Linked DNA regions of Cupriavidus taiwanensis LMG 19424. The protein of the gene in region 2 binds, or shares a complex with, the protein of the main gene of each other region. Links are inferred from orthologs where the notes say so. Each region holds a gene or a part of one and is shown on either strand. Other genes may lie near its edges. The genes, in order: dsbD and RALTA_RS13565.

What was found.
Region 1: the proteins of RALTA_RS13565 (region 2) and dsbD are in contact, whole or in part, in a crystal structure (PDB 1JZD), measured with the Escherichia coli proteins. The link is inferred for Cupriavidus taiwanensis LMG 19424 from one-to-one orthologs.

What each region holds. Positions count from the first base shown.
Region 1 is NC_010528.1:3,077,057-3,091,920, reverse strand. What follows is about bases 1-2,977. They hold dsbD (protein-disulfide reductase DsbD), read left to right. Parts: upstream 1-519; coding sequence 520-2,436; downstream 2,437-2,977. Other genes in these bases: RALTA_RS14205 (magnesium transporter CorA family protein), read right to left, coding at 2,467-2,977; cutA (divalent-cation tolerance protein CutA), read left to right, coding at 113-523. Also shown: more of RALTA_RS14205, read right to left, coding at 2,978-3,690; hemB (porphobilinogen synthase), read right to left, coding at 3,707-4,699; yihA (ribosome biogenesis GTP-binding protein YihA/YsxC), read right to left, coding at 4,951-5,664; RALTA_RS14190 (c-type cytochrome), read left to right, coding at 6,162-6,821; RALTA_RS14185 (cytochrome c biogenesis protein ResB), read left to right, coding at 7,010-9,217; c-type cytochrome biogenesis protein CcsB, read left to right, coding at 9,267-10,433; RALTA_RS14175 (COG4315 family predicted lipoprotein), read left to right, coding at 10,595-11,032; RALTA_RS14170 (RNA polymerase sigma factor), read left to right, coding at 11,084-11,623; RALTA_RS14165 (anti-sigma factor family protein), read left to right, coding at 11,620-12,483; protein-methionine-sulfoxide reductase catalytic subunit MsrP, read left to right, coding at 12,660-13,661; protein-methionine-sulfoxide reductase heme-binding subunit MsrQ, read left to right, coding at 13,661-14,359; lysA (diaminopimelate decarboxylase), read right to left, coding at 14,386-14,864. UniProt on the Escherichia coli protein: Required to facilitate the formation of correct disulfide bonds in some periplasmic proteins and for the assembly of the periplasmic c-type cytochromes.
Region 2 is NC_010528.1:2,939,072-2,953,725, forward strand. What follows is about bases 11,888-14,654. They hold RALTA_RS13565 (DsbC family protein), read right to left. Parts: upstream 13,767-14,654; coding sequence 13,008-13,766; downstream 11,888-13,007. Other genes in these bases: acuI (acrylyl-CoA reductase (NADPH)), read right to left, coding at 11,888-12,895; RALTA_RS13570 (UbiH/UbiF family hydroxylase), read right to left, coding at 13,821-14,654. Also shown: RALTA_RS13510 (aminodeoxychorismate/anthranilate synthase component II), read left to right, coding at 1-394; trpD (anthranilate phosphoribosyltransferase), read left to right, coding at 457-1,485; indole-3-glycerol phosphate synthase TrpC, read left to right, coding at 1,512-2,315; RALTA_RS13525 (CYTH domain-containing protein), read left to right, coding at 2,327-2,956; RALTA_RS13530 (uracil-DNA glycosylase), read left to right, coding at 2,986-3,759; RALTA_RS13535 (acylphosphatase), read right to left, coding at 3,772-4,050; RALTA_RS13540 (ABC transporter permease), read left to right, coding at 4,356-6,110; RALTA_RS13545 (ABC transporter ATP-binding protein), read left to right, coding at 6,126-7,457; RALTA_RS13550 (FUSC family protein), read right to left, coding at 7,525-9,924; RALTA_RS13555 (M61 family metallopeptidase), read right to left, coding at 9,989-11,803. UniProt on the Escherichia coli protein: Acts as a disulfide isomerase, interacting with incorrectly folded proteins to correct non-native disulfide bonds.

The DNA.
Region 1 (14,864 bases), 140 kb from region 2 along the record:
CCGTTGCCGTCGCGCGACGGTTGCGGGCACACCGCTTACAATCGAGCCAGGCATCCGCCTGGCTCTTTTGTTTTGTGCGGGTCGGCGGCGGCCGGCCGCGGGGAGAGTGTCGATGCAAAGCCATACTGACCAAGTTGCCGATCCGGACGAGGTGCTCGTCGTCGTCACCAACGCACCCGACGCCGACACCGCGGCGGGCTTGTCGCGGGCCGTGCTGCAGGCGCGCGCCGCCGCCTGCGTGAACCGTCTGGCGCCGGTTGAATCCGAGTACTGGTGGCAGGGCAAGCTCGAGCAGGCGCAGGAATGGCCGCTGCTGATCAAGACCACGCGCGCACGCTACGCTGCGCTCGAGGCCGTGATCCGGCAACATCACCCCTATGACGTGCCGGAGCTGCTCGCGTGGCCCGTGTCGGCGGGCTACGGGCCCTACCTGGCATGGGTGCGCAGCGAGACCGCCGGCGTGCCGGCGCAGGCAGGTACGGCAGCACCCCAGAAACAAGACCAACAGGAATCGGCTTCATGAACATCGGTTTGGCACGGCGGGCGGGCACGCCCGGGCAGATGTGGGCGCGGCATATTGCCGCAGCGCTGCTGGCGGCGCTGGCCTGGCTGTGCCTGGCGGGCAGCCTCCACGCCGCCACCGAGGACGACTTCCTGCCGCCCGAGCAAGCCTTTCGCTTCGCCGCCAGCCAGCCTGACGACAAGACCATCGAAGTCCGCTTTGACGTCGCGCCGGGCTACTACATGTACCGCGAGCGCTTTTCCTTCGCCGCGCAGCCGGCCGGCGTGAAACTGGGCGCGCCGGCCTACCCGCAGGGCAAGGTGAAGTTCGACGAGACCTTCGGCAAGGAGATGGAGACCTACCGCGACAGCGTGGTCATCCGCATCCCGGTGGAGGCAGCGCCCGCCGACGGCAAATGGACGCTGACGGTGACGTCCCAGGGCTGCGCCGACAAGGGCCTGTGCTATCCGCCGATGGAAAGCGTCCACAAGGTCGGGGGCAGTGCCCTGGCCGACCTGTTCGGCAAGCGCGGCCGCAGCGACGCTCCGGCGGCCGAGCGGGCTCCGGCACCCGCCGCACCCGCCATGCCGGGCGCAGCCACGACTCTGCGCGCCGACGACAGCGACCGCATCGCCGGCGCACTGGCCAGCCGCAACCTGGGCCTGATCGCCGCGCTGTTCTTCGGCCTGGGCCTGCTGCTGACCTTTACGCCGTGCGTGCTGCCGATGGTGCCGATCCTGTCGTCGATCGTGGTCGGCGAGCACGTCACGCGCAGCCGCGCGCTGCTGGTGTCGCTGGCCTATGTGCTGGGCATGGCGGTGGTGTACACCGCGGTCGGCGTGGCCGCGGGGCTGCTGGGCGAGGGGCTCTCCGCCGCGCTGCAGAAGCCCTGGGTGCTGGGTGCCTTCGCGGCGCTGATGGTGGCGCTGGCGCTGTCGATGTTCGGCCTGTACGAGCTGCAGCTGCCGCAGCGCTGGCAGACCCGGCTCGCGGAATCCTCCAACCGCCGCCAGGGCGGCCAGATTGCCGGCGCCGCGGCGATGGGGGCGATCTCCGCGCTGATCGTCGGGCCTTGCGTGACGGCACCGCTGGCGGGCGCGCTGGCCTATATCGCGCAGAGCCGCGATGCCGTGACCGGCGGCGCCGCGCTGTTCGCGATGGCGCTTGGCATGGGCGTCCCGCTGGTGCTGGTGGGTGTGGGCGCTGGCAACCTGCTGCCGCGCGCCGGCCGCTGGATGGAGGTGACCAAGCGCTTCTTCGGCTTCCTGCTGCTGGGTGTGGCGCTGTGGATGCTGGGGCCGGTGCTGCCGGCGTGGGCCACGATGCTGTTGCTGGCGGCGCTGCTGCTGGTGGCGGCGGTGTTCCTGGGCGCCTTCGACGGGCTGGGGCCGGATCCGCGCAACCTGGTGCGGGTGGGCAAGGGCGTGGGCGTGCTGTTTGCCATCGCCGCCGCGATCGTGCTGATCGGCGTGGCCTCGGGCGGACGCGATCCGCTGCAGCCGCTGTCGCACCTCAGCGTGGCGCGGACTGTCGGCGAAAACGCCGGCGGTGCGCAGACGGTGCGCTTCGAGCGCGTGCGCAGCGTCGCCGAACTCGACGCCCGCGTGGCGCAGGCCGCCGCCGCGGGCAAGCCCGTGCTGCTGGATTTCTATGCCGACTGGTGCGTCAGCTGCAAGGAAATGGAGCGCATGACCTTCGTCGACCCGCGCGTGCGCGCGCGGCTGTCGGAAATCGTGCTGCTGCAGGCGGATGTGACCGCCAACAATGCCGACGACAAGGCCCTGCTCAAGCGCTTCGGCCTGTTCGGGCCGCCCGGCATCATCCTGTTCGGGCCGGACGGGCGCGAGCGCCCGGTGCGCGTGATCGGCTACCAGTCGGCCAACCGCTTCCTGGAAAGCCTGGAGCGCGCTTTCGGCACGCGCACGCGCACCTGACTTGCACGTGAGGCGTACCCAGCCCTGCGGCTAGCGCTCCAGCTGCCGCGCCAGTCCCCACAGCGCCGCCAGGACCACCGCCACGGCACCCATCAGGCCGATCGACCACCAGAAGCCCTGCGGCTCCTGCAGCCACGGCATGCGCTCGAAGTTCATGCCGAAGACGCCGGTGATCAGCGTCAGCGGCATGAACAGCGCCGTGATCAGCGTCAGCGCGCGCATGGTGCGGTTGGTGCGGTGCGCGACCGCCGAGAAGTGGATCTGCACCGCCGATTCGATCGAATCCTCCAGCCGGCGCGCATGCGCCAGCACCCGCTGGATATGCTCCATCACGTCGTTGATGCGCACCAGCAGCACTTCGTCGCGCCCCGGCGCATTGGCCGCGCCGCCGGGCTGGTCGCTGCTGTAGCGGTTGTCGAGCAGGCTGTCGCGGAATTCCTGCAGCGCGTCGCGCTGCTCCTCGCTCAGGTGTTCCAGCTTGCGCAGCTGGATGCGGGCATCGAGCAGGCCTTCCCAGCTGGAGAAGCTGCGGCGCGAGTTCAGCAGCGCGCGCTGCCAGCGGTCGAGCTGGCGCGTCAGCGGCGCGCGCAGCTCCAGGTAGCGGTCGACCATGGCGTTGAGCAGACGCAGCATCAGGTCCTCGGGCCGGCTCGGCGGACGGATGCCATGCAGCAGCGACTGGCCGTTGCCACGCGCAGGCACGGCTTGCGGACGCGGCGCCTGGCACAGCTCGAGCAGCCGCTGGCGCACCTGGTCGATGGTGCGCGACGGCCCGGAGCGCACCGTGACCAGCACGGTGTCGAACATGAAGAACGTGACCGGCTGGGTATCGATCTTGGCCAGTGCCGGCAGGAAGCCAGGCGCATGACGCTTCTGGCGGGCCGCTGCCTCGGCCGCGGGCGGCTTGGTGAGACTAGCGCCGCCGGCCGCCGCATCCTGCGGCTCGGCCCCGACAATGGCGCGGCTGGTTTCGAAGGTGAGCTTGCGGAAGATCACCATGTCGTACGCATGGGTCGTATCGAAGTACGACGGATGCGCGGCGTTGGTGGCGTCGGCCATGTGCAGGTCGAGGATGGGCGCGCCGGCCAGCTGGCGCACCTGCTCGCGCCACGCGTCGGGCGCCGCGGTGACCTCTTCGGTGGAGAAGTCCGCCCACACGAACAGCGACGCGGCATTGCCTGACAGGAAACTGCCCGCCTCGGTGAGCGAGGCGAGCGGGTGTACCTGGCTCGCTGAGAAACCTAGCAACTCCATGCGCGGTCGGTCGGCGTCAGGCCTGCAGCAGCCGCGCGGCGTCGCGCGCGAAATACGTCAGGATGCCGTCGGCGCCGGCGCGGCGGAAGGCCAGCAGCGATTCCATCATCACCTTGTCGTGGTCCAGCCAGCCGTTCTGCGCGGCGGCCTTGAGCATCGCGTACTCGCCGCTGACCTGGTACACGTAGGTCGGGAAGCGGAACTCGTCCTTGACCCGGCGCACGATGTCCAGGTACGGCATGCCGGGCTTGACCATCACCATGTCGGCGCCTTCCAGGATGTCCTGCGCCACTTCGCGCAGCGCCTCGTCGGTATTGGCCGGGTCCATCTGGTAGGTCATCTTGTTGCCCTTGCCCAGGTTGGCGGCCGAGCCCACCGCGTCGCGGAACGGGCCGTAGAACGCCGACGCGTACTTGGCCGAGTACGCCATGATGCGGGTATGGATATGGCCGTTGTCTTCCAGCGCGGTGCGCACCGCGCCGATGCGGCCGTCCATCATGTCGGACGGGGCAACGATGTCGACCCCGGCCTCGGCCTGCGCCAGCGCCTGGCGCACCAGGATCTCCACCGTCGCATCGTTGATCACGTAGCCGTTGTCGTCGAGCACGCCATCCTGGCCATGGCTGGTGTACGGGTCGAGGGCCACGTCGCACAGCACGCCCAGTTCGGGGAAGCGGTCCTTGAGCGCGCGCACGGCGCGCGGCACCAGTCCGTCCGGGTTGGTGGCCTCGATGCCGTCGGGCGTCTTCAGCGACGGGTCGATCACCGGGAACAGCGCCAGCACCGGGATGCCGAGCTTGACGCAGTCTTCGGCCACCGGCATCAGCAGGTCGACCGATACGCGCTCAACGCCGGGCATCGACGCCACGGCCTGGCGCTGGTTCTGGCCGTCGAGGATGAAGACCGGGTAGATCAGGTTGTCCGGGGACAGGCGATGCTCGCGCATCATGCGGCGGGAGAAATCATCGCGGCGCATGCGGCGCGGGCGGAACTCGGGGAAGGTGGACATGGCGGCTTCTTGGCGGAAGAGGACGAAATGCAGGGCCGGCAAGTACGGCGCGCGCAGCGCCATGCGGCCGGCCGAAGAAAAACTAAACTTTTGTGCGTGCCCGACATCATACTCGCGGACACTTTGCGTTGCGCGCTGCGCGGCGCGGTGTCCCCCGCTACTCCTCCCTGAGCGGGTACCCGCCTCACCGGCGGGAAAGTTTGTCCCCGTTGCTTGCGACGGGGCTTTTTTTTGCGCGCCCGCTGCCGGAATCACGCGGCCGGATCGGACGCAGGGGGCACCGCGGGGGGCACGCTATTCGCGGCGGCCGGCTCGCGTTCCGCCTTGCGCGCTTCCGGCAAGTTGAGCCAGCCGGCGATCACAGCCTGCGCCTCTTCGATGCCGCGGCGCTTCAGGCTGGAGAACAGCTGCGCCGTCATCGGCACCGGCGTCTCCAGCTGTTCGGCATAGCCTTGCAGCATCTTGCGGGTTTCGCGCAGGGCCTTGGCATTTTCGCTGTTGGTGAGCTTGTCGGCCTTGGTCAACAGCACGTGGATGGGCCGCCCGGTGGGCAGGAACCACTCGACCATCTGGCAATCGAGGTCCGTGAACGGCCGGCGCGCGTCCATCATCAGGATCAGGCCGGCCAGTTGCTGGCGGGTCTGCACGTAATCGCTCAGCAGGCCCTGCCAGTGGTACTTGGCGGAACCCGAGACCTCGGCATAGCCGTAGCCGGGCAGATCGACCAGGAACGCCAGCGGATCGGGCGCCTTGACCGGCGCCACCGAGAAATAGTTGATGTGCTGGGTGCGCCCGGGCGTGCGGGACGAGAAGGCCAGCCGCTTCTGGTTGCACAGGATGTTGATGGCGGTGGACTTCCCCGCGTTGGAACGCCCGGCGAACGCCACCTCGGGCACGGCCGTGGCTGGCAGGTCGCGCAGGTGGTTCACGGTGATGAAGAAGCGGGCCTGGTGAAGAAGGGACATGCGCTAGAGCGGTGGGGCGGGACGCGGAAGCCGCGCGCAGCGCGGGCGGGGCCGGGGTCTCGCCAGGGTGGGATGGCTGCGGCTTGTGGCCGCCCGCCGGGGTTGATCTGGCGCAGCCCGAAGCGGGCACGACACGGCGCAAGGCATCAATCCGGCACATAACTTATTGTACAATACGCCGGTTTACGGTCTCCTGAGCGGGTGACGCGTGGCATCCATGCCGCGTGCCTCGGCTGCCGTCGTCCGGGCGGGAAGCCTAGTGTGTCGTTCCATCGTGGGCAAGGCCTTGCCCCGCATTGCGCGTTGCACCGGACGGTGCGGCGGCAGCGGGCGCGGGCTGGCGGGGTCTGCCGCCACGGCCAGCGTTGCGCGGATCGGTCAGCCGCTCGCGGGTCGCCACGATTCCCAGCCTTTTGCACCGGCGCGTCCTCACCGCCGGCAAAGCGCCGGACCGGCACGCATCACGGTATCCAAAACAATTCAGAGAAGGTGTGCGAATGAACCGCATTGCGAAGATTCTGGGTGTCCTGGCTCTGGCCGTTCCTGCCGCCGCCCTTTCCGGTCTGGCATCTGCCGCAGAGCAGGCCGCCGCAAAGGCGGACCCCGCCAAGGGTGAAACGCTGTACACGCAAGGTGCCCCCGATCGCAATGTGCCCGCCTGCCTGAGCTGCCACGGTGCCGCCGGCAACAGCGCGGCCGCCGCCAATCCCAAGCTGGCCGCGCAGCATCCCGAGTACGTCCACAAGCAACTCGCCGACTTCAAGGCCAAGGCCCGCAACAACGCGATCATGGTGCCGATGGCGTCGGTGCTGACCGACGAGGAAATGCGCAACCTCGGCGCCTACCTGGCCAAGCAGCCGCTCAAGCCGGCCACCGCCAAGAACAAGGACAGCATCGAAGCCGGCCAGAAGATCTACCGCGCCGGCATCGCCGCCAAGGGCGTGCCGGCCTGCGCTGCCTGCCATGGCCCTGCCGGCGCAGGCATTCCGGCCCAGTATCCGCGCATCGGCGGCCAGTGGGCCGACTATACCGAGGCACAACTGGTGGCATTCCGCCAGGGCACCCGCAAGAACAACCCGGTCATGACGACCATCGCCGCCAAGATGTCGGATGCCGAGATCAAGGCGGTGGCGGACTACGTCGCCGGGGTTCGCTGACGATCCGGGATTCCGCGACGCTGGCGGCTCCGCGCGCCGGCGCATCGGTTGAGCGGCCGCCGCCGGAAGGCGCGGCCAGGCATGCAACCGAACGCGCTTGTCACAATCGAAAAGGGTGGCCTGCTTGCCAAAGCATGTCCACCCTTTATTCATTTCCAGGCCGTACGCTGTTTTAGGTTTCACTGCACATGTCGACCGCTTCCACTTCAGGGCTGCACCTGAAGACCTCTCACCGCGTGCTGCGCGACGCGGTCGAATTGTTGTCCTCGATGCGCTTTGCGATCGCGCTGCTGACGGTGATCTCCATCGCCAGCGTGATCGGCACCGTGCTCAAGCAGAACGAGCCGTATCCCAACTACGTCAACCAGTTCGGCCCGTTCTGGGCCGAGGTGTTCCATACGCTGTCGCTGCAGAAGGTCTACGGGTCGTGGTGGTTCCTGCTGATCCTGGCGTTCCTGGTGGTGTCCACCAGCCTGTGCCTGGTGCGCAACGCGCCGAAGATGATCGCCGACATGCGCTCGTGGAAGGACCATGTGCGCGAGCGCAGCCTGCGTGCCTTCCATCATCGCGGCGAGTTCGACGGCGCGCGTCCGCGCGCCGAGGCGGTCGGCCGGCTGTCGGCGTTGCTGCGCAACCGCGGCTACCGCATCAAGGCGGTCGAGCACGACGGCGCCACGCTGCTCGCCGCCAAGGCCGGTGCTGCCAACAAGGCCGGCTATATCCTGGCCCACACCGCCATCGTGGTGATCTGCCTCGGCGGCCTGCTCGACGGCGACCTGCTCATCCGCGCGCAGATGTGGCTGGGCGACAAGACGCCGATCCGCGGCAACGCGGTGATCAGCGAGATCCCGCCGCAGCACCGGCTGTCGGTGAACAATCCCGGTTTCCGCGGCAACGCCTACGTGCCCGAGGGCTCGACCGTCTCCACCGCCATCCTCAACATCGCCGACGGCGCGCTGGTGCAGGACCTGCCCTTCGCGATCACGCTCAAAAAGTTCAAGGTCGACTTCTACGAAACCGGCATGCCCAAGCTGTTTGCCTCGGACGTGGTCGTGACCGATCGCGCCACCGGCAAGCAGACCGAGGCCACCATCAAGGTGAACGAGCCGCTGATCGTCGACGGCATCGCCATCTACCAGTCCAGCTTCGAGGACGGCGGCTCGCGCCTGAAGTTCGTCGGCTATCCGATGCAGGGCAGCGCCCACGCCACCTTCAAGATCGATGGCGCGGTGGGCGGCAACAAGCCGCTGGCCGGCACCGGCACCAGCGCGGACAGCGACGGGCTCACGGTGGAGTTCAGCGACTTCCGGCTGATGAATATCGAGAACGTCACCGATGCCTCGGGCAAGCCCGATGCACGCGGCGTGGCGCGCAAGTCCTTCAACGAGACCCTGGACAAGCACCTGGGCGCCGCCGCCAGCACCGACCGCGCCAAGACGCTGCGCAATGTCGGCCCGTCGGTGCAGTACAAGCTGCGCGACCGCACCGGGCAGGCGCGCGAGTACAACAACTACATGGTGCCGGTGCAGATGGACGGCCAGTCGGTGTTCCTCGCCGGCATGCGCGAGTCCCCGAGCGAGCCGTTCCGCTACCTGCGCATTCCCGCCGACGACCAGGGCAGCGTGGCCGACTGGATGCGCGTGCGCGCCGCGCTGCAGGACCGCGCGCTGCGCGGCGAGGCCGCGCGCCGCTTCGCGCTGGCATCGATGCCTGGTGACGACAAGGCCGAGCTGCGCCGGCAGCTGGCCGAAAGCGCGCTGCGCGCGCTCGACCTGTTCGCGGGGGCGACGCGTCCCACGCCGGATTCGCCGCCGGGCGGCTTCACCGCCATCGCCGCCTTCCTGGAAAAATCGGTGCCGCCGGCCGAGCAGCAGAAGGCCGCCGACGTGCTGCTGAAGATCCTGAACGGCTCGATGTGGGAGCTGTGGCAGCTCGCTCGCGCGCAGGACCAGCTGCCGGCGGTGGCCAACAGTGCCCAGAGCGGCGCGTTCCTGCAGCAGGCCATCAACGCGCTGTCGGATAGTTTCTTCTATGGCGCCCCCGTGTTCCTGCAGCTCGACGACTTCCAGGAAATCAAGGCCAGCGTGTTCCAGTTGACCCGTGCGCCGGGCAAGAACATCGTGTATCTTGGCTGTCTACTGCTGGTGCTGGGCGTGTTCGCGATGTTCTATATCCGCGAGCGCCGGGTCTGGGTCTGGGTGAAGGAAAAGCCCGCCGACGCGTCCGCCACGGGCCACACCGGCGACGGCGATGCCGGCAGCCATGTGCTGATGGCGATGTCGACCCAGCGCCGCACCCTGGATTTCGAGAAGGAATTCACGGCGCTGCGCGACGACATCGGCCGCGCCGCAGGGGGCCAAAGCGCCGCCCAAGAGCCCGCCGGCACTCCCCACTGAATCGAGCAGGTACGCTATGTCTTCTAATGTGAACCAGGCCGGACCCGCCATGCGCGGCGCCACGCGCGGCGACACTGGCGCCGACGAGGCCTACCTCGAACCTTCCTTCTTGCGCCGCCTGAACTGGGTGGACTGGCTGTTCGCGCTGGCGCTGGCCGTGGGCGCCGGCGTGGCGCTGTCGCAATACGGGCAGTGGATGGACGGCTACGACAAGGCGGTGCTGATCGGCGCCGTGCCGACCTTCGCGCTGCTCGGCTGGCACTGGAAGCCGGTGCGGCTGCTGATGGTGGCGCTGGCGGTGCTGTCCCTGTTTGCCATCCAGCTCTACCAGGGCCAGCTCGCGCGCGCCGACCAGGCCTTCTTCCTCAAGTACTTCCTGTCGAGCCAGTCGGCCATCCTGTGGATGAGCGCGCTGGTGTTCCTGTCCACGCTGTTCTACTGGGTCGGGCTGGCGACGCGCTCGGGCACGGGCTACAGCCTGGGCAGCAAGCTGTGCTGGGGCGCGGTGGTGCTGGGCTTCACCGGCATGCTGGTGCGCTGGTACGAGTCCTACCTGCTTGGCACCGACATCGGCCACATCCCGATCTCGAACCTGTACGAAGTCTTCGTGCTGTTCACGCTGATCACCTCGCTGTTCTACCTGTACTACGAAGGCCGTTACGCCACGCGCGCGCTGGGGCCGTTCGTGATGCTGGTGGTGTCGGCCGCGGTCGGCTTCCTGCTGTGGTACACGGTCAGCCGCAACGCCCAGGAGATCCAGCCGCTGGTGCCGGCGCTGCAAAGCTGGTGGATGAAGATCCATGTGCCCGCCAACTTTATCGGCTACGGCACCTTTGCGCTGGCGGCGATGGTCGCGGTGGCCTACCTGCTCAAGCAGCGCGGCATCCTGGCCGAGCGCCTGCCGTCGCTGGAACTGCTCGACGACGTGATGTACAAGGCCATCGCGGTCGGCTTTGCCTTCTTCACCATCGCCACCATCCTGGGTGCACTGTGGGCGGCCGAGGCCTGGGGCGGCTACTGGAGCTGGGATCCCAAGGAAACCTGGGCGCTGATCGTCTGGCTGAACTACGCGGCCTGGCTGCATATGCGGCTGATGAAGGGGCTGCGCGGCACGGTGGCGGCCTGGTGGGCGCTGGTCGGCCTGCTGGTGACGACCTTTGCGTTCCTGGGCGTGAACATGTTCCTGTCGGGGCTGCACAGCTACGGTGAACTCTGACGCGCGCATGCTGCCATGCAAAAGACCTGCCTTCGGGCAGGTTTTTTTTTTTGACTTTTTTTCAATTTTTTTGGCCGCTGCGGGAATAAAGAGATCACATCCGGTGTTTACTGGAGGGACGGTGCCGGCTGGCGGCGCCGAATTGCATGGAGAACAAGATCATGGCAAGTCTGCGTCGTAACGCTGCTGCATCCCTGGTTCGTCCCGGCGCGCTCGCGCTCGGCTGCGCGGCCGTCCTGCTCGCCGGTTGTGCCGGCATGGGCATGGGCGGCGGCAGCGCCGGCAATCTGCCGCCCACGGTGAAGGTGACCGATGGCGTGCTGACCGATCCGCAGGGCCTGACGCTGTACACCTTTGACCGCGACACCGCCGGCAGCGGCAAGAGTGCCTGCAATGGCCCCTGCGCCACCAACTGGCCGCCGCTGATGGCGGCCCCGGGCACCAGCGGTTCGGGCCAGTACACCATCATCACACGCGATGACGGCAGCAAGCAGTGGGCCTACCGCGGCCAGCCGCTGTACCGCTTCGCCAAGGACGCCAAGCCGGGCGACCGCACCGGCGACAACGTCAACAACGTCTGGCACGTGGCCAAGCCCTGACGCGGCGGCAGCCACTACCTGAGCCACCCCGGTCACGACGGCCATCCCGGCATGGAAGGGTTTGACGGCCAGCTCGTTGCGCTGGCGCCGCGGCTGCGGCGCCATGCGCGCGGCCTTACCGGCGACGCGGCCCTGGCCGACGACCTGGTGCAGGACACGCTCGAGCGCGCGCTGCGCTACCGCTGGCGCTTCCGCCTGCGCCCCGGCGCCTGGTGGGGCGACGGTGCCGACGGCCTGCTGCCGTGGCTGCTGACGCTGATGCACCGCCTGCGCCTGAACGCCTTGCGCCGCAAGGACCTGGTGGTGGCCACCGATACCCTGCCCGAGGTCAGCGGCCCCGCCGAAGACCCGGGCCTTCGGCGCGACCTGTCGCAGGCGCTGGCGCAACTGCCCGAGCCGCAGCGCGCGGTGCTGCTGCTGGTCAGCCTGGAACAAATGACCTACGCCGAGGCCGCGCGCGTGCTCGACATCCCGCAGGGCACGGTGATGTCGCGGCTGGCGCGGGCACGCGAACAGATGCGGCGGCTGCTCGACGGCGCGGCCCCGACCCGGACTCCCACCGCCGCCAATCCGCTGCAACGGGTGAAATGATGGCGGGCATCCACGAAGCCGATCTCCACGCCTATGCCGACGGCCAGCTGACCGGCGCGCGCCGCGCCGCCGTCGAGGCCTACCTCGCGCAGCACCCGGACGCGGCGGCACAGGTGGCTGCCTGGCGCCGGCAGGCCGAGGCGCTGCATCGCTCGCTCGACCCGGTACTCAACGAACCGGTGCCGCTGGCGGCCTTGCCGCCGGGTTTGCACGGCGACCAGGGGCGCACCCGCGCCCGCGACGGCCGGCGCGACGGCACCCGGCCCCGGCCGCGCTGGACCATGGCCCTGGCGGCCACTTGCGCGTCGGTCGCGTTGCTGGCCGTCGGCGGTACGCTGGGGTGGCTGGCGCACGGCCGCCTCGGCGGCAGCAGGCTGGTGCTCGCGCCGGGCGAGCGCTTTGCGCGCGAGGCGCTGGCCACGCATGCGGTCTACGCCCCGGAGATGCGCCACCCGGTGGAAGTCGCCGCGACCGAAGAGGCCCACCTGGTCGCCTGGCTGTCCCGGCGCCTGGGCACGGCCCTGCAGGTGCCCGACCTGCGCGCGCAAGGCTTCCACCTGATCGGGGGCCGGCTGGGCGTGGCCGAGGGCGGCCCGTCGGCGATCCTGATGTATGAAGCCGACGACGGCACGCGACTGTCGCTGCAACTGCGGCGCATGGCGCAGGGCACGCCCGATACCGGCTTCCGCGTCGAGCGCATGACGGGAGAGGGCGCGCGGCGGCGAGTACCGGGCCGCGACCCGATGATGGCGTTCTACTGGATCGACCGCGACCTGGGCTTTGCGCTGGCGGGGCCGCTGGAGCGCGCCCGGCTGCTGACGCTGGCGCAGGTGGTGTACCAGCAATACCAGGGCGGATAGCGCACCGCGCCGCGCTTGCGGCACCTGGTACGCGAAGGTGCCGCTGCCGCGTCGTTTCGGCAGCATCACAAAAAAACTGTCAGGACTGGCCCGCACTCCGCGACCAAGCCCGGAGTCCAATCCTGCAAGCGCGCCAGCACTTCGGCGCGGGCACGACCAGGCAACCGAGGAAAACCATGCTGATTCCGTCCCCCAAATGGCTGCGCGGCGGCGACATTGCCGCCAGCGAAATCACCCCTCGCCATGTCTTCGAATCGCGCCGCCGCATGCTGGCGCTGGCCGCTGCCGGTGCCGCCGGCGGCACGCTGGCGCCGTGGTTCGCGCGCCAGGCCCTGGCGCAAGGGCAGCATGGCGCCCGGCTGCCCGCGACGCCCAACAACACCTACGTCATCACCGAAAAGCGCACGCCCTACGAGGAAGTGACCACCTATAACAACTTCTACGAGTTCGGCACCGACAAGTCCGATCCGGCGCGCCACGCCGGCACGCTGCGCCCGCGTCCGTGGCAGGTGGCGGTCGAAGGGCTGGTGAAGAAGCCGAAGGTCTATGACCTCGACGAACTGACCAAACTGGCGCCGATGGAGGAGCGCGTCTACCGGCTGCGCTGCGTCGAGGGCTGGTCGATGGTAATTCCCTGGATCGGCTATCCGCTGGCCGAGCTGATTCGCCGCGTCGAGCCACAGCCCGGGGCGAAGTACGTGCAGTTCATCACGCTGGCTGACAAGAAGCAGATGCCCGGCATCAGCAGCGGCGTGCTCGACTGGCCGTACAGCGAGGGCCTGCGCATGGATGAAGCCACGCATCCGCTGGCGCTGCTGACCTTCGGCCTCTACGGCGAGGTGCTGCCCAACCAGAACGGCGCGCCGGTGCGCATGGTGGTGCCGTGGAAATACGGCTTCAAGAGCGCCAAGTCGATCGTGAAGATCCGCTTTGTCGACAAGCAGCCCCCGACCAGCTGGAACCTGGCCGCGCCGCAGGAGTATGGTTTCTATTCGAACGTGAACCCGGACGTCGACCATCCGCGCTGGAGCCAGGCCACCGAGCGCCGCATCGGCGAAGAGCGCGGCAGCGGCTTTGGCGCGCTGTTCGCGCCCAAGCGCAAGACCCTGCCGTTCAATGGCTATGGCCAGCAGGTGGCAGCGCTGTACCAGGGCATGGACCTGAAGAAGTTCTTCTGATGCAAGGCGAGCGCATGGCTACCTCTTCCTCTGCCGCCGCGGCCGCCGTGCGCAAGCCGGCAGGCCTGGCGACGCTGGCGCCGCAGCGGGTGCGCGCGCTCAAGGTGCTGATCTGGGTACTGGCGCTGCTGCCGTTCGTGCGGCTGCTGTACCTGGGCGCGACCGGACAGTACGGCGCCAACCCGCTCGAATTCGTCACGCGTTCGACCGGCACCTGGACGCTGGTGATGCTGTGCCTGACGCTGGCGATCACGCCGCTGCGCCGCCTCACCGGCTGGAACTGGCTGATCCGGATGCGGCGCATGCTGGGTTTGTTTGCGTTCTTCTACGGCTTGCAGCACTTCCTGCTGTGGATCGGCGTGGATCGCGGCTTTGACGTGGCCTACATGATCAAGGACGTGTACAAGCGGCCCTTCATCACGGTTGGCTTTACCGCCTTCATGCTGATGGTGCCGCTGGCGCTGACCTCGACCAACGGCATGGTGCGCCGCCTCGGCGGCAAGCGCTGGCAGGCGCTGCACCGGCTGGTCTATGCCATCGCGGTGCTGGCCATCCTGCATTACTGGTGGCACAAGGCGGGCAAGAACGACTTCGGCGAGGTGTCGATCTACGCAGCGGTGGTGTTCGTGCTGCTGGGGATGCGGCTGTGGTGGCGGCTGCGCAAGCCAGCCGCGGGGACGCGCCAGCCCGCCGCGTAGGCAGCGGCGGGCCGGGCCTGGGGGACTCAGTCCTGCAGCAGGCGCTCGTCGCGGAACAGGTCTTCGACCAGCTCGCGCTCGCGCACCAGATGCACCCTGGCGCCGTCGACCATCACTTCGGCGGCGCGCGGGCGCGTGTTGTAGTTGGAACTCATGGTGAAGCCGTAGGCGCCGGCCGACATCACCGCCAGCAGGTCGCCAGGCTGCACGGCCAGCGCACGGTCGCGGCCGAGCCAGTCACCGGATTCGCACACCGGGCCGACGATGTCGTAGGTCACGGCCGCGCCGTCGCGCAGCGCCACCGGCTCGATGCGGTGGTAGGCCTCGTACATGGCCGGACGGGCCAGGTCGTTCATGGCGGCGTCGACGATGCAGAAGTTCTTGGCCGCGCCCGGCTTGAGGAATTCCACCTGCGTCAGCAGCACGCCGGCGTTGCCCACCAGCGAGCGGCCCGGCTCGAACAGCACCTCGCGGTGGCCGTGGCCGCGCGCGGCGACGCGCTCCA
Region 2 (14,654 bases):
CGGCATCTCGGTCGCGGCGCTGCAGCACTTCGCCGGCAAGATCCCGATGCTGGGCGTATGCCTGGGCCACCAGGCCATCGGCGAAGCCTTCGGCGGCAAGGTGATCCGGGCCAAGCAGGTGATGCACGGCAAGGTCAGCACTATCGAGACCACGCAGCAAGGCGTCTTCGCCGGGCTGCCCAAGCACTTCGACGTGACGCGCTATCATTCGCTGGCGATCGAGCGCGAGACCCTGCCCGATTGCCTGGAGATCACCGCCTGGACCCCGGACGGCGAGATCATGGGCGTGCGCCACAAAACGCTCGCCGTCGAAGGCGTACAGTTCCATCCCGAGTCGATCCTGTCCGAGCATGGCCATGCGATGCTGGCCAACTTCGTCAAGGCGCCGCGATGAGACTGCTCGATTCCGCACCTTCCAGCCCGCACCACGCCATCCAGACTGTCAACGAGAACGCCATGATCACGCCGCAAGAAGCCCTGACGCGCTGCATCGAGCACCGCGAAATCTTCCATGACGAGATGCTGCACCTGATGCGGCAGATCATGCAGGCGCAGATCTCGCCGGTGATGGCCGCCGCGATCCTGACCGGTCTGCGCGTCAAGAAGGAAACCATCGGCGAGATCTCCGCCGCCGCGCAGGTGATGCGCGAGTTCGCCAACAAGGTGGCGGTGAAGGACCGCGAGAACTTCGTCGATATCGTCGGCACCGGCGGCGATGGCTCGCACACGTTCAATATCTCGACCGCGTCGATGTTCGTCGCCGCCGCCGCGGGCGCGAAGATCGCCAAGCACGGCAACCGCGGCGTCAGCTCCAAGTCCGGCAGCGCCGACGTGCTGGAGGCGCTGGGCGTGAACATCATGCTGACCCCCGAGCAGGTCGGCCAGTGCATCGAAGAAACCGGCATCGGCTTCATGTTTGCGCCCACGCACCACCCGGCGATGAAGAACGTCGCGCCGATCCGCAAGGAAATGGGTGTGCGGACCATCTTCAATATCCTGGGGCCGCTGACCAACCCGGCCGATGCGCCCAACATCCTGATGGGCGTGTTCCACCCCGACCTGGTCGGCATCCAGGTGCGGGTGATGCAGCGCCTGGGCGCGCAGCACGCCATCGTGGTGTACGGCAAGGACGGCATGGACGAGGTCTCGCTCGGCGCCGCCACGCTGGTGGGCGAACTGAAGGACGGCGAAGTGCGCGAGTACGAGATCCATCCCGAGGACTTCGGCCTGTCGATGATTTCCAACCGCGGCCTCAAGGTTGCCGACGCTGCCGAATCGAAGGAAATGCTGCTCGAGGCGCTATCGAACGCGCCGGGCACGCCGCGCGAGATCGTGTCGCTGAACGCCGGCACCGCGCTGTACGCCGCCAACGTGGCGGACTCGGTCGAAGACGGCATCCGCCGCGCGCGCGAGGCCATCGCCAGCGGCGCGGCACGGCAGAAGCTCGACGCCTTCGTGCGGGCCACGCAGCAGTTCAAGGCCTGATCCCTTTATTTCCGCCAGATAGCCGCATGTCCGACATCCTGCAAAAGATCCTGGCCGTCAAGGCCGACGAAGTCGCCGCCGCGCGCAAGCGGCGCGACCTGCCCAGCCTGCGCGCCGAGGCCGAAAGCCTGCGCAGCGAGGCCGGCCTCGCGCCGCGCGGCTTCGAGCGCGCGCTGCGCGACAAGATCGCGGCCGGCCACGCCGCGGTGATCGCCGAGATCAAGAAGGCCTCGCCGTCCAAGGGCGTGCTGCGCGAGCAGTTCCTGCCCGAGGCCATCGCCGAGAGCTATGCCACGCATGGCGCGGCCTGCCTGTCGGTACTGACCGACGAGCACTTCTTCCAGGGCCACGCCGACTACCTGAAGCGCGCCCGCGGCGCCTGCCCGCTGCCGGCGCTGCGCAAGGACTTCATGGTCGACCTGTACCAGGTCTATGAAGCGCGCACCTGGGGAGCCGACTGCATCCTGCTGATCGTCGCCGCGCTGGACCATGGCCTGATGGCGGAGCTGGAAGCGTGCGCGCTGGAACTCGGCATGGACGTGCTGGTGGAAGTGCACGGCGACGATGAGCTGGAAGCCGCGCTGCGGCTGAAGACGCCGCTGCTGGGCGTAAACAACCGCAACCTGCGCACCTTCGAGGTGTCGCTGGACAACACGCTGGACCTGCTGCCGCATATTCCGGCCGACAAGCTGGTGGTGACCGAATCGGGCATCCTCGCGCCGGCGGACGTGAAGCGCATGCGCGATGCCAATGTGCACGCGTTCCTGGTGGGCGAGGCCTTCATGCGGGCGAAGGAACCCGGGGTGGAGCTGGCGCGGTTGTTTGGTTGATTTCCTCCCCCATGCCCCAGGAAATCGAACTCAAACTCGCCGTCCCCGACGCCGCGCTGGCCCCGCTGGCCGCGTGGCTCGACGCCAACGGCCAGCCGCAAGGCAAAGGCACGCTGCTCAACGTCTACCTCGACACACCCGAGCGTCACCTGGCCCGGGCGCGCGCCGCGCTGCGCCTGCGCCGCAAGGGCGAGCAGTGGCTGCAGACGCTGAAGACCGCCGGCAGCAGCCAGGGCGGCCTGGCCACGCGGCATGAGTGGGAGACCGCCATCGCCGGCGAGGCCATCGAGCTGCACAGCTTTCCCGCAGAGGCGCAAGCCGTTCTGGCGCCGCTGATCGGCAGCCTGGCGCCGGTATTCCGCACCGACTTCATCCGCCGCACCTGGATCGTCACGCAGGACGGCGCGCGCATCGAAGCCGCGCTCGACACCGGCACCATCAGCGCGCCAAGTAGTGCCGCGCAGGAGCGCATCCAGGAACTCGAGCTGGAATGGCTCGATGGCGACGCCGCGCACGCCGCGGATGCGCTGCGTGCCTTCGCCGCACGGCTTGCCGCCGTGGCTGCGCTGGCGCCGTCGGACCTGAGCAAGGCCGCGCGCGGCTACCGCCTGGCGGGAATCGCCGAGGGCAAGGCGTCATAATCGCGGTTTTCCCGCCGCGCATTTACCGCATGCAAGCCGATCTATTTGCCGAGGCGCCACGCGCCCCCGGCGAACCCTCCCCCGCCGCCAGCCTGCAAGCCCAGGCCGACGCCCTGCCCGCCGCCTGGCGCGCCTTGCTCGAGCCCTGCATCGCCGTTCCGGCGTGGCGCGAGTTGGCCGCCTTTGTCGACGGCGAGCGCGCCGCCGGCAAGCCCGTGTTCCCGCACCATGTCTTCCACGCGCTGCACCTGACGCCGCCCGACGCGGTCAAGGTGGTGATCCTGGGCCAGGACCCCTACCACGGCACCGGCACGGTCGGCGGGGTGGAGCTGCCGCAGGCGCACGGGCTCGCCTTCTCGGTGCCCGAAGGCATCAAGGTGCCGCCCAGCCTGCGCAACATCTTCAAGGAAATCGCCGCGGAATTCGGCGCCGACGGCAACTGCCCGCCGCGCACTTCCGGCAACCTGGAAGGTTGGGCGCGCCAGGGCGTGCTGCTGCTCAACACCGTGCTGACCGTCGAGCAGGGCCAGGCCGCCAGCCATGCGCGGCGCGGCTGGGAAGCGGTCACCGATTGCCTGATCCAGCACCTCGCCGCAAGCCGGCCGAACCTGGTGTTCATGCTGTGGGGCAGCCATGCCCAGGCCAAGAAGCCGCTGCTGGGCGCGGGCCACTGCGTGCTGAAAGCGCCGCACCCGTCGCCGTTGTCGGCGCACCGGGGCTTCCTCGGCTGCGGCCACTTCCGCGAGGCCAACCGCTGGCTGCAGGCCCACGGCCGCACGCCGGTCGACTGGACCGCCGCCTAGCAGGCCGCGCCGCTAGACCGTCGGCCGGAGTTCGAAGCCGGCGAACTCACCGTCTCCGCGCCCGACCTCGACAAACGTCACCTGCGCCGCCGGCGGGCCGGTCTCCATCCACGCCTGCAGCGCTTCCAGCTGCCTGACCGTGCCATGCGCCATCACCTCGACCGTGCCGTCGGCCCGGTTGCGCACCCAGCCGCCCAGGCCGAGATCATCCGCCGCGTCGGCGCAGGCGGCGCGATAGCCCACGCCCTGCACGCGCCCATGCGCGACCAGGCGCCAGGTTGCCTTGTTCATGGCCGTTTTCCCGTGAGCGCACGCGACGCGTGCGCGTTCTGTCATCGACACCAAGTAAACTAGACCGCCATGCCGGGCGTTACAAAGGGTGCGCGCTGCACGGGGTGAAGCCGGCGGCATACGCCAATAAGCTCAGCTCACCACGGTCGTTCCCGCGCAGGCGGGAACCCAGTGACTTTGTCCCCGGGGCATGAAAGACGCTGGATTCCCGCCTACGCGGGAATGACAGTAGCCATGGATTGGCGAACTGAACCCGGGCAGGCCACAAGCACGCCCTTTCGCTCGAATCCACCCGAGAAGCGTCCATGATGCCACCCGCCGACCGCAACGCGGCCCAGCCCGCTCCGGGCTTTGACAGCCAGCTGCTGCGCGCCCCGCCCAACCGCTTCGACCTGGCGCTGCTGCCGATCATCCTTGCGGTGATCGTGATGATCGCGTTCGCCGCGCAGCAGATGAATGTCCCGTTCCGCCCCGACCAGCCGCTGGCGGTGCATCTGGACGTGGCCTACCTGCCCTACTACCTGATGCGCACCAGCGTGCGCATGCTGGCCGCGCTGGCGGCGTCGCTGCTGTTCTCGCTGGCCTTCGCCGCGCTGGCGTCCAAGAGCCGCAGCGCGGAAAAGGTGCTCGTGCCCGCGCTCGACATCCTGCAGTCGATCCCGGTGCTGGGCTTCCTGTCGATCACCGTGACCGGGTTCATCGCCCTGTTTCCGGGCAACCTGGCGGGCGTGGAGTGCGCGGCGATCTTTGCCATCTTCACCTCGCAAGCCTGGAACATGGCGTTCAGCCTGTACCAGTCGTTCCGCACCATCCCGGGCGACTTGCTGGAGGCCGCGGCGATGTTCCGGCTGTCGCCGTGGCAGCGCTTCTGGCGGCTGGAAGTGCCGTACGCCATGCCGGGGCTGCTGTGGAACATGATGATGTCGATGTCCGGCGGCTGGTTCTTCGTGGTCGCGTCCGAGGCGATCTCGGTATCGGGCCACGATATCCGGCTGCCCGGCATCGGCTCCTATATCGCGCTGGCGATCCAGCAACAGGACCTGGCCGCGATCGGCTGGGCCATCGTGGCAATGCTGGCGGGCATCCTGCTGTACGACCAGTTGCTGTTCCGCCCGCTGGTGGCCTGGGCCGACCGCTTCCGCTTCGAGACCCTGGCGCAGGACAAGCTGCCGCAGTCGTGGCTGCTGGACCTGCTGCGGCGCTCGGCGTGGGCAGGGGCTTTGCTGGCGCAGGCCGCGGCGCTGGGCTCGCGCACGCTGGCGTGGGGCGCGCGCGGGCGTGCGCCGGCGCCGGCCAGGCCGATCGATCCGCGCCGCGCGCGATGGCTGGGCCGTGCGCGCGATACGGCGATCGTGCTGGTCGCGCTGGCCGCGCTGCTGCGCGTGGGCTATTTCGTCCACAGCGAGGTGGGCTGGTCCGAAGTGGTCCATGTGCTGTGGCTGGGCACGCTGACCATGGTGCGGGTGATCGTGCTGATCGCGCTTGCGGCGCTGGTGTGGGTGCCGATCGGCATCCGCATCGGCCTGAACCCGGACCTGGCGCGCATCGCGCAACCCGTCGCCCAGTTCCTGGCCGCGTTCCCGGCCAACCTGATGTTCCCGCTGGCGGTAATGCTGATCGCGCGCTTCGGGCTGAATCCCGAGATCTGGCTAAGCCCGCTGCTGATCTTCGGCACCCAGTGGTACATCCTGTTCAACGTGATCGCGGGGGCGTCGGGCATCCCCACGGAACTGAGGCTTGCCGCGCGCAACTTCGGCCTGCGCGGGTGGCTGTTGTGGAAGCGCTTCCTGATTCCGGCGGTGTTCCCCAGCCTGCTGACCGGCCTGGTGACTGCAGCGGGCGGCTCGTGGAACGCCAGCATCGTGTCTGAATACGTGACCTGGGGCGACCGCACCATCGTCGCCACCGGCCTCGGCAGCTATATCGCCGAGACCACCGCGCGCGGCGACTTCCCCCGCATTGCGCTGGGCATCGTCGTGATGGCGCTGTTCGTGGTCGGCTTCAACCGGCTGCTGTGGAACCGCCTGTACCAACTCGCGCAGGAGCGCACACGCTTGTAAGGCACCAAGGCAACGATGGCAGAGAACATTGCAACCCCCACCGCCGCGGCGGTGATTGAACTGCGCGGCGTCGGCAAGGTCTTCCGCACCGCCAGCCAGAGCGACCGCGCCGTGCTCGAGGGCGTCGACCTGACCCTGCGCGAGGGCGAGATCGTCGCCATGCTGGGCAAGTCCGGCTCGGGCAAGTCCACGCTGCTGCGCATCATGGCTGGGCTGGTCGGTGCCGACCGCGGCGAGGTGCGTTTCCGCGGCCAGCGCCTGGCCGGCACCGCCGAGGGCATCGCCATGGTGTTCCAGTCTTTCGCGCTGTTTCCGTGGCTGACGGTGCAGCAGAACGTGGAACTGGGACTCGAGGCGCAGGGCGTGCCCCGGGCCGAGCGCGAGCGCCGCGCCGAGGCCGCGATCGACATGATCGGCCTGGCGGGCTTCAACAGCGCGCTGCCGCGCGAGCTGTCAGGCGGCATGCGGCAGCGCGTTGGCATCGCGCGCGCGCTGGTGACCGAGCCCGACCTGCTGCTGATGGATGAAGCGTTCTCGGCGCTGGACGTCCTGACCGGCGAGACCTTGCGCGACGAGATGCTGGCGCTGTGGGAAAGCGGGCGCGCCAATATCAAGGGAATCCTGATCGTTTCGCACAATATCGAAGAAGCGGTGATGATGGCCGACCGAATCGTGATCCTGTCGAGCGACCCGGGCCGCATCCGCGCCGAAGTGCCGGTGGCGCTGCCGCGCCCGCGCAACCGCGACAGCGCGCAGGTGCGCGCGCTGGTCGACCAGATCTACGCGCTGATGACGGCCCCGGCGGCCGAGGCGCGCGTGCCGGCGCACGCGCGCGAGATCGGCTACCGGCTGCCGGACGCCGACATCAGCCAGATGGAAGCCATCCTCGACCTGCTGTGCGAGGCGCCCTTCCACTGCCGCGCCGACCTGCCCCACCTGGCCGACGAAGCCGGCCTGACCGACGACGAGCTGCTGCCGGCCTGCGAAGCGCTGCAACTGGTGCAGCTGGTGTCGATCGAGGCCGGCGACATCGCCGCCACCGACGCGGGTCGCGCCTACTACGCCGCCGGGCCACAGCAGCGCAAGGCGATCTTCGGCCGGCAACTGCTCGCCAACGTCGCGCTGGCCGCGCATGTGCGCCGCGAGCTGGTGGCGAGCGAAGCGGGAGAGATCCGCGAGGAACAAGTGCTCGAAGAGCTGGAGCAGTTCCTCAAGCCGGCCGAGGCCGAACGCGTGCTGAGCGTGGCGATCGGATGGGGGCGGTATGGGGAGATCTTCGAGTACAGCTATCACAGCGGGATGCTGACGTTGCCGGAGGACGAGGGGGCTGCCGGGCACGGCATTTAACTTCGCGCTGGGCTGCTTCCCTCTCCCGCGCGCGCGGGAGAGGGGAGAAAAAAATCGGTTTCGGATCCTACGACCGCGCCCGCATCGCCCGCCCGATCGCGCCCGTGCGCAGCGCAATCTTGGCCGCGTCCTCGCGCAACGCGCGCAGCCGGCGCTCCAGCACCGCGTTGGCGGGGCGGCCGGTGGAGCTCGATGTCGCCCCGGCCTGTTCGCTCGACTCGCCCGCCGCGGCGGCCTGCACCAGGGTGTCGGTGCGGCGCTTGTCGGCGGAATCCGCCAGGCGGGCGCGGCGTTCCGCGGCGGCGTCTTCCGCGGCTTCGGCCACTTCGGCCGCTTCGGGCGTGACGGTTTCGACGACTTGTTCAGGAGCCGCCTGAACCGCCGCCTGGGCCGCCGCTTCGGCACCAGCCGCAACCGGCTTGCCGGCATCCGCCGCCACGGTTTCCCGTCGTATGAAGCCGGCACCGCGGCCGCCGCCGCGCTCGTCGGCGTGCAGCCGCTCGCTGGCCACCTGCAGGCTGTGGCTGGCGGCCTCGGTGGCCTGTTCGATCGCGGCCTCGGCGGCCGGGATATCGAGCTCATCGTAGTGCTGGCGCACCTGGATGCGCGCCGCGGCTACGTGCGCGGCGACCAGGTAGTTCTGCACGATGAAGCGGTTCAGGTTGTCCACCGCGCGGTGCCGGCTCTTGGGCTCGTCCAGCATGCGCTGGAACGACGAGATCAGCGCCGACAGGTTGTCCATGAACTGCTTGCGCTGCACGCGGTAGGCAAAGTCATCCTTGGCCCGGCGCAGCAGCAGGTCGCGCGTCGCGGCGATATAGCGGCGGTTGGCCTGCAGCACGGCCTCCACCAGCTTGGGGATGGCGCGGTACTCCCAGCTCGGCAGCACAAAGCTGAACAGCGACGCGATGATGCCGCCGATCACCGTATCCACCAGCCGCTCGCCCGCCACGGTGGGGCTCCCCGGCATCAGCAGGTGGATCTGGATCAGCACCTGGATGCAGGCGGCGATGGCGGTGTAGCGGTACTTGATGGTGACGAAGGCGGCGCTGGCCACCAGCGACAGGAACAGCACGCCCAACAGGATCAGCGGCTGGTGCACCACCTTCAGGATCGCGACGGACACCACGCAGCCGATCAGCGTGCCGATCACGCGGTCGTTGTAGCGCTGCTTGGTCATGCTGAAGTTGGGCTTCAGGATGACGATGATGGTCAGCAGGATCCAGTAGCTGTGCGACACGTAAGGCAGGCGTTCGGCGATCCACAGTCCCAGCGCCACCGCCATCGACACCCGCAGCGCAAAGCGGAATGCCGGCGAGCTCCACTTCAGGTTGTCGCGCAGCACGCTCAGCTCGTACTTCTGGCGCGTCAGGAACGGTGTCATGTCCGAGCCGGGCAGCACCTTGGCCGGTTCCACCGGGGTGCGCGAGGCCTCGTGCAGCTGGCCGATCAGCGTGATCGCGCCGCGCATCATGTCGAGCGTCTCGACCAGCGCCGTCATCGCCGCCGGGTTGATATGGTGGTGGCGCAACTGCGCGATCTCGGCCTCGACCGCGCGCAGTCCCGGGCGGTATTCCACCGTGGCGTACGAGCCACGCCCGCGCGTGACTTCGTAGGCGATCTCTTCCACGTCCTTGCACATCTGCATCACCAGCCCGCGCAGGTGGTCCAGCACCGGCGTGCCGGCGAAGGTCTGGCGCAGCATCGGATAGTCGGTGTTGGTCGACAGGATGTACTCGTACAGGTCGAGCATGCGCAGGTGCACCTGCACCAGCAGCCCATCGTGCGGGGTGCGGTTGCCGCGCAGCACCAGGTCGCGCGCGGCCTGCTGGCGCTCGGCCACCACGATCTGCTGGCGCACCAGCTGGTTGAACTGCGCCTCGAAGTCATTGCCGGCGTCGTAGAAGCCGGCCTTGATTTCGAGGTAGCCCGCCAGCTCGTACAGCGATTCGGCCAGCACCTGCTGCCGGGTGCGGCGCTCGGTGACCCAGCTCACCAGCATCGCGTAACCGAGATAGGCGACCGCGCCGATGCTGAACAGTGCCGCATGTTCCAGCGCACGCCGCACGAGGAAGTCTTCATTGATCGTGAGCGTCATCACGAACAGCGCGGCGAACTGCAGCGGCAGCGTCTTGTTGCCGTACACCGTCATCATGCCGGCCATGAACGTCACCAGCACCAGCAGGAACGGCATCACGCGCGGAAACGGCGTGGCCAGCGCCACCACCAGCGTGACCACGCTGCACAGCAGCACGCTGGCCAGCATCTCGTTGAACTTGTGGTTCAGCGGGCTGGGCAGGTCCATCAGGCTGGTGCACAGCGCGCCCATCGACACCACCATCGCGGTGGGCAGGTCGCTGAAATGCAGCGCGATCAGCGTCGCGCCGATCACGCCCGTGGCCGAGCGCAGCCCCCGGTACACATAGTGCGAATACAGGAAGGTGCGGGGGTCGTGCGCGTATTGCATGCAGCGGGGGCGTTGGACTGCGGTGGCGGTGTCGGGTGTCGCGGCGAAAGAAGACCAGGCTAGCTCACTGGCCCAGCCAGCGCGAGCGCGCCGCATGCCGCCCGCCCTCCGCCTTGAGCTTGAACTGCGCCGCCGGCTCGCGCGCCAGCGTCACCGGCAGCGCCTGCAGCTCGTCGCGGCGGAACGCGTGCAGCTCGACGCGGTCGCCGGGGCGGTAGCGTGCCAGCAGCTTGTCGAGCTGGCCCGGCGCCATGCGCACGCCGTCGACGGCCACCAGCAGGTCGCCGGCGGACAGGCCCGCGGCCTGCGCGGCGCCGCCGTCGAGCACCTGGGTCACGCGCACCCAGCCGTCCTCGGTCTTGACCTTGATTCCCAGCGCGGCGGTGCGCGCCGGCTTCTGCGCCTCGGCCTTGATGCCGAACCGCTTGAACAGCGCCGGCAGCGGCAGCTCGCCGGTACCTTCGGTCAGCGCGCGCAGCAGTGGCCCCAGGCGCAGGCCCGTGACTTCATCGAACAGCGCATAGACCTCGGCCTCGGTCACGCCGCGCTGCACCGCGTCCGGCGCATAGAAGCCGCGGCCGTAGCCGCGCCACAGCGCGCGCATGACATCGTCGAGCGAGCGCCGCCCGCGGGTCTTGTCGCGGATGGTCAGGTCCAGCACCAGCGCCACCAGCGCGCCCTTGGTGTAATAGCTGACGATGGCGTTGGGCGCGTTCTCGTCCTGGCGGTAGTACTTGGTCCAGGCGTCGAAAGAGCTTTCGGACACGCTCTGCTTGGTGCGGCCGTTGCCGCGCAGCACGCCGTTCCAGGTCTTGGCCAGCATCTCGACATACTGCGCCTCGGTGACGCAGCCCGAGCGCACCAGCACCAGGTCGTCGTAGTAGCTGGTGAAGCCCTCGAACAGCCACAGCAGCGGCGTGTAGGTTTCCTGCGCCAGCCGGTACGGCACGAATGCGGCCGGCTTGATGCGCTTGACGTTCCAGGTGTGGAAATACTCGTGGCTGCACAGCCCGAGGAAGGTGCGGTAGCCCTCGCTGGTTTCGCTGTCGCCGCGCACCGGCAGGTCATTGCGCGAGCAGATCAGCGCGGTGCTGGCGCGATGCTCCAGGCCGCCGTAGCCGTCGCTGGTGACCATGGTCATGAACACGTAGCGCCGGTTGCTGTCGAGGAACGGCGCCTGCGCGGTGCGGGGCTCGAACAGCCGGATCTGGGTCTCGCAGATGCGCTTCAGGTCGCGGCACACGCGTTCCAGGTCCAGCTGCGGCACGCGGCCGGTGAAGACCACGTCGTGCTGCGCGCCGCAGGCGCGGAAGCTGGCCAGCTGGAAGGTGCCCATCTCGACCGGGTGGTCGACCAGTTCGTCGTAGTCGGCCACCTGGTAGCGGCCGAAGCCGTAGCGCTTCGCCCCGTCGCGGCCCGGCGCCTCGCGCATGGCGGTGGCCACGCGCCAGTCGCGGTAGGCCTCGCCCGCGGGCGCATGGATGTCGACGGTGCAGGGCCGCTCGGCCTGCCCCTCGACGCACAGGAACACCGAGCTGCCGTTGAAGAAGCCGTGCGTGGTGTCCAGGTGCGCGGCGCGCACCGACAGGTCCCAGGCGTAGACCTCGTAGCTGAGCGTCAGCGGGCCGTCGGCCAGGGTGACCGGCGCGGCCTGCCAGCGCTGCTTGTCGAGCTTGGCCAGCGCGATCTCGCGCCCGCCCGCATCGGCGCGGATGCGCACGATATTGCGCGCGAAGTCCCGGATCATGTAGCTGCCGGGAATCCACGCCGGCAGCGAGAAACACTGCCCGGCCGGATCGGGCTCGCTTACGGTGACGGTAACGGCAAACAGGTGCGCTTCAGGCTGAAGCGGGGCGATGGCGTAGCGGATCGGCGTCATGGGCAGGATTGTAACGTCGGCGCTGCATGCAGCGCCGACGCGGGGAACGCGCGAGGAAGGCGCGGCGAGACGGCCCGGTGCTGCTCAGCCGCGATTCACATCCACCACCACGCGCCCGCGCATGGCGCCTTCCATGATCTTGCGGCCGGCGTCGATGGCTTCGCCGAGGCCGATCTCGCGCGTCAGCGCGTTGAGCCGGTCCAGCTCAAGGTCGCTGGCCAGGCGCTGCCAGGCCTGTTCGCGCAGCGGCATTGCCGCCATCACGCTGTCGATGCCGTGCAGCGTGATGCCGCGCAGGATGAAGGGCGCGACCGAGCCGGGGAAATCCAGCCCCTGCGCCAGCCCGCACGCCGTCACCACGCCGCCATAGCGCAGCTGCGCGCAAGCGTTGACCAGCGTGTGCGAGCCGACCGAATCGATGACCGCGGCCCAGCGTTCTTTTTGCAGCGGCTTGCCGGGCACGCCCAGCTCGGCGCGGTCGATCACGTCGTCGGCGCCGAGCGCCTTCAGGAAATCCGCCTCGCGCGTCTTGCCGGTCGAAGCCACCACCTTGTAGCCCAGCTTGCTCAGCAGCGCGATCGCCACCGAACCCACGCCGCCCGAGGCCCCGGTTACCAGCACCTCGCCGTCGCCGGGGCGCACCGGACCGTTGACGCCGCCGCGCTCCAGCGCCAGCACCGACAGCATCGCGGTATAACCCGCGGTGCCGATCGCCATGGCCTGGCGCGTGGTGAAGGCGGCTGGCAGCGGCACCAGCCAGTCGCCCTTCAGGCGCGCGCGCTGCGCCAGGCAGCCCCAGTGGGTCTCGCCCACGCCGTAGCCGTTCAGCACCACCTTGTCGCCGGCCTTCCAGCGCGGATGCGCGGACTCCAGCACCGTGCCGGCACCGTCGATGCCCGCCACCATCGGCCACTTGCGCACCACCGGCGAGCGCCCCGTGATGGCGAGGCCATCCTTGAAGTTGATGGTGGAGTAATCGACGGCAACCAGCACGTCGCCATCGGCGGGCAACTGCGCATCGTCGAGCGTGGCGAGATTGGCCTGGGTAGCCCCGTCGGGGGCCTGGGTCAACAGCACTGCCTGGAAAGTCATGGTGTCTCCTTGGTCGCCTGGCGGCGATCGCATGCGATGATGGGAAAGCCAGAAAGCACAACGGCCGGACAGGTCCGGCCGTCGCTCGAGCCGGGACAGGTCCGGCGCACGCTTATTTCTTGATGCTGGCGAGCTTGCGTTCCAGCGTGGCGACGTCCGCCGCGCCGGGGATGCGGGTGCCGTCGGTGAAGAACACCGCGGGGGTGCCGGTCACGTTCATGCTGTGGCCCAGCGCCAGGTTCTCTTCCAGCGGCGTCTTGCAGCTGCCGTTGCCGGTCAGCGCCACCTGCTTGAGCATCCAGTCGCGCCAGGCCTTGGTGCGGTCGGCCGCGCACCAGACCTGTTTCGACTTGGTCTCCGAATCCGGCGACAGCACCGGGTACAGGAAGGTGTACACCGTGATGTTGTCCATCTGCTGGAAGGTTTGTTCGATGCGCTTACAGTAGCCGCAGTTGGGGTCGGAGAACACCGCGATCTGGCGGCTGCCATCGCCCTTGCTCCACTTGATCGCGCGCGCCAGCGGCAGGTCCGACCACTTGATGCGGTTGATCTCGGCCAGCCGCTCCTCGGTCAGGTTGGTGCCGGTGCGGGTATCGATCATCTCGCCGTTCAGGATGTAGCGCCCGGTGGCATCGGTGTACACCACCTGGCCGCCGATATTGGCTTCGAACAGGCCCGGCACCGGAGTCTTGCCGACGCTCTTCACTTCGGCGCGGCCGCCCAGCATCTTCTGCAGGGATTCCTTGATGCGGTCGGTGCCGGGCTCGCCCGCCGCCATGGCGTGCAGCGCGAAGCCGGCCGCGGCCAGTCCGCCGGCGATGGCGGTGATGGTGGCGTAGACGGCGGGACGGCGGCGCAGGGATGGGAACATGTGGACTCCAGGAATTCGGTAAGGGGGCGTACGGGCCGGACAGTGCGTGCGGACCTAGCCGAGCGCGCGCCCGATCAGCAAGCGCTTGAGCAGGGACTGTCCGCCGACCGCGCGCATGCCGGTATTGCGGACTACCCGCGCCACGCTGCCTGGCAGCGAGAACAGCCGGTGCAGCCCGTCGGTGGCGGCGGTCAGCGACAACAGGTCGGTGGCGCGCGCGCGCTCATAGCGGCGCAGCAGGCGCAGGTCGCCCTCGCTGCGGAAAGGTTCTTTGTCGGCCATCACGCGGCCGAGTTCCGCGACGTCGCGCAGGCCCAGGTTCATGCCCTGGCCGGCCAGCGGATGCACCACGTGGGCGGCGTCGCCCACCAGCGCCACGTGCGGCTGCACGAACTGGTCGGCACGCTGCAGCACCAGCGGGAAGCCCTGCGCCGGGGTCACGCAGCGCAGCGCGCCGAAGCGGGCGCCGACCGCGCCGCTGGCGCCCTGCATCACGGTGGCGGCCAGCGCCTCGGGCGATAGTGCCAGCAGCTCGCGCGCGTGGGCCTCGTCGGCGGACCAGACCATCGACACGTGGTTGTCCGGCAGCGGCAGCATGGCCAGCACTTCGCCGTTGGCGGGTTCCTCGTCGGCCATCAGCTTTTCCGGCGCGCCCAGGAACCACTGCCATGCGGTTTCATGGTGCGGCCGCTCGCAGGCAAAGTTGGCCACCACGCCAAGCTGGCGGTACTTGCGCGTGCTGACGCCGATATGGCATTGCTGGCGCAGCCACGAGCGCGCGCCGTCGGCGCCGATCGCCAGCGCGGTGCGCACCTTGCTGCCGTTGTCCAGCGTCAGTGTGATGCCGTCGGGGTCGCGCTCGCACACGCCGGCGGTGCCGTCGTGCCA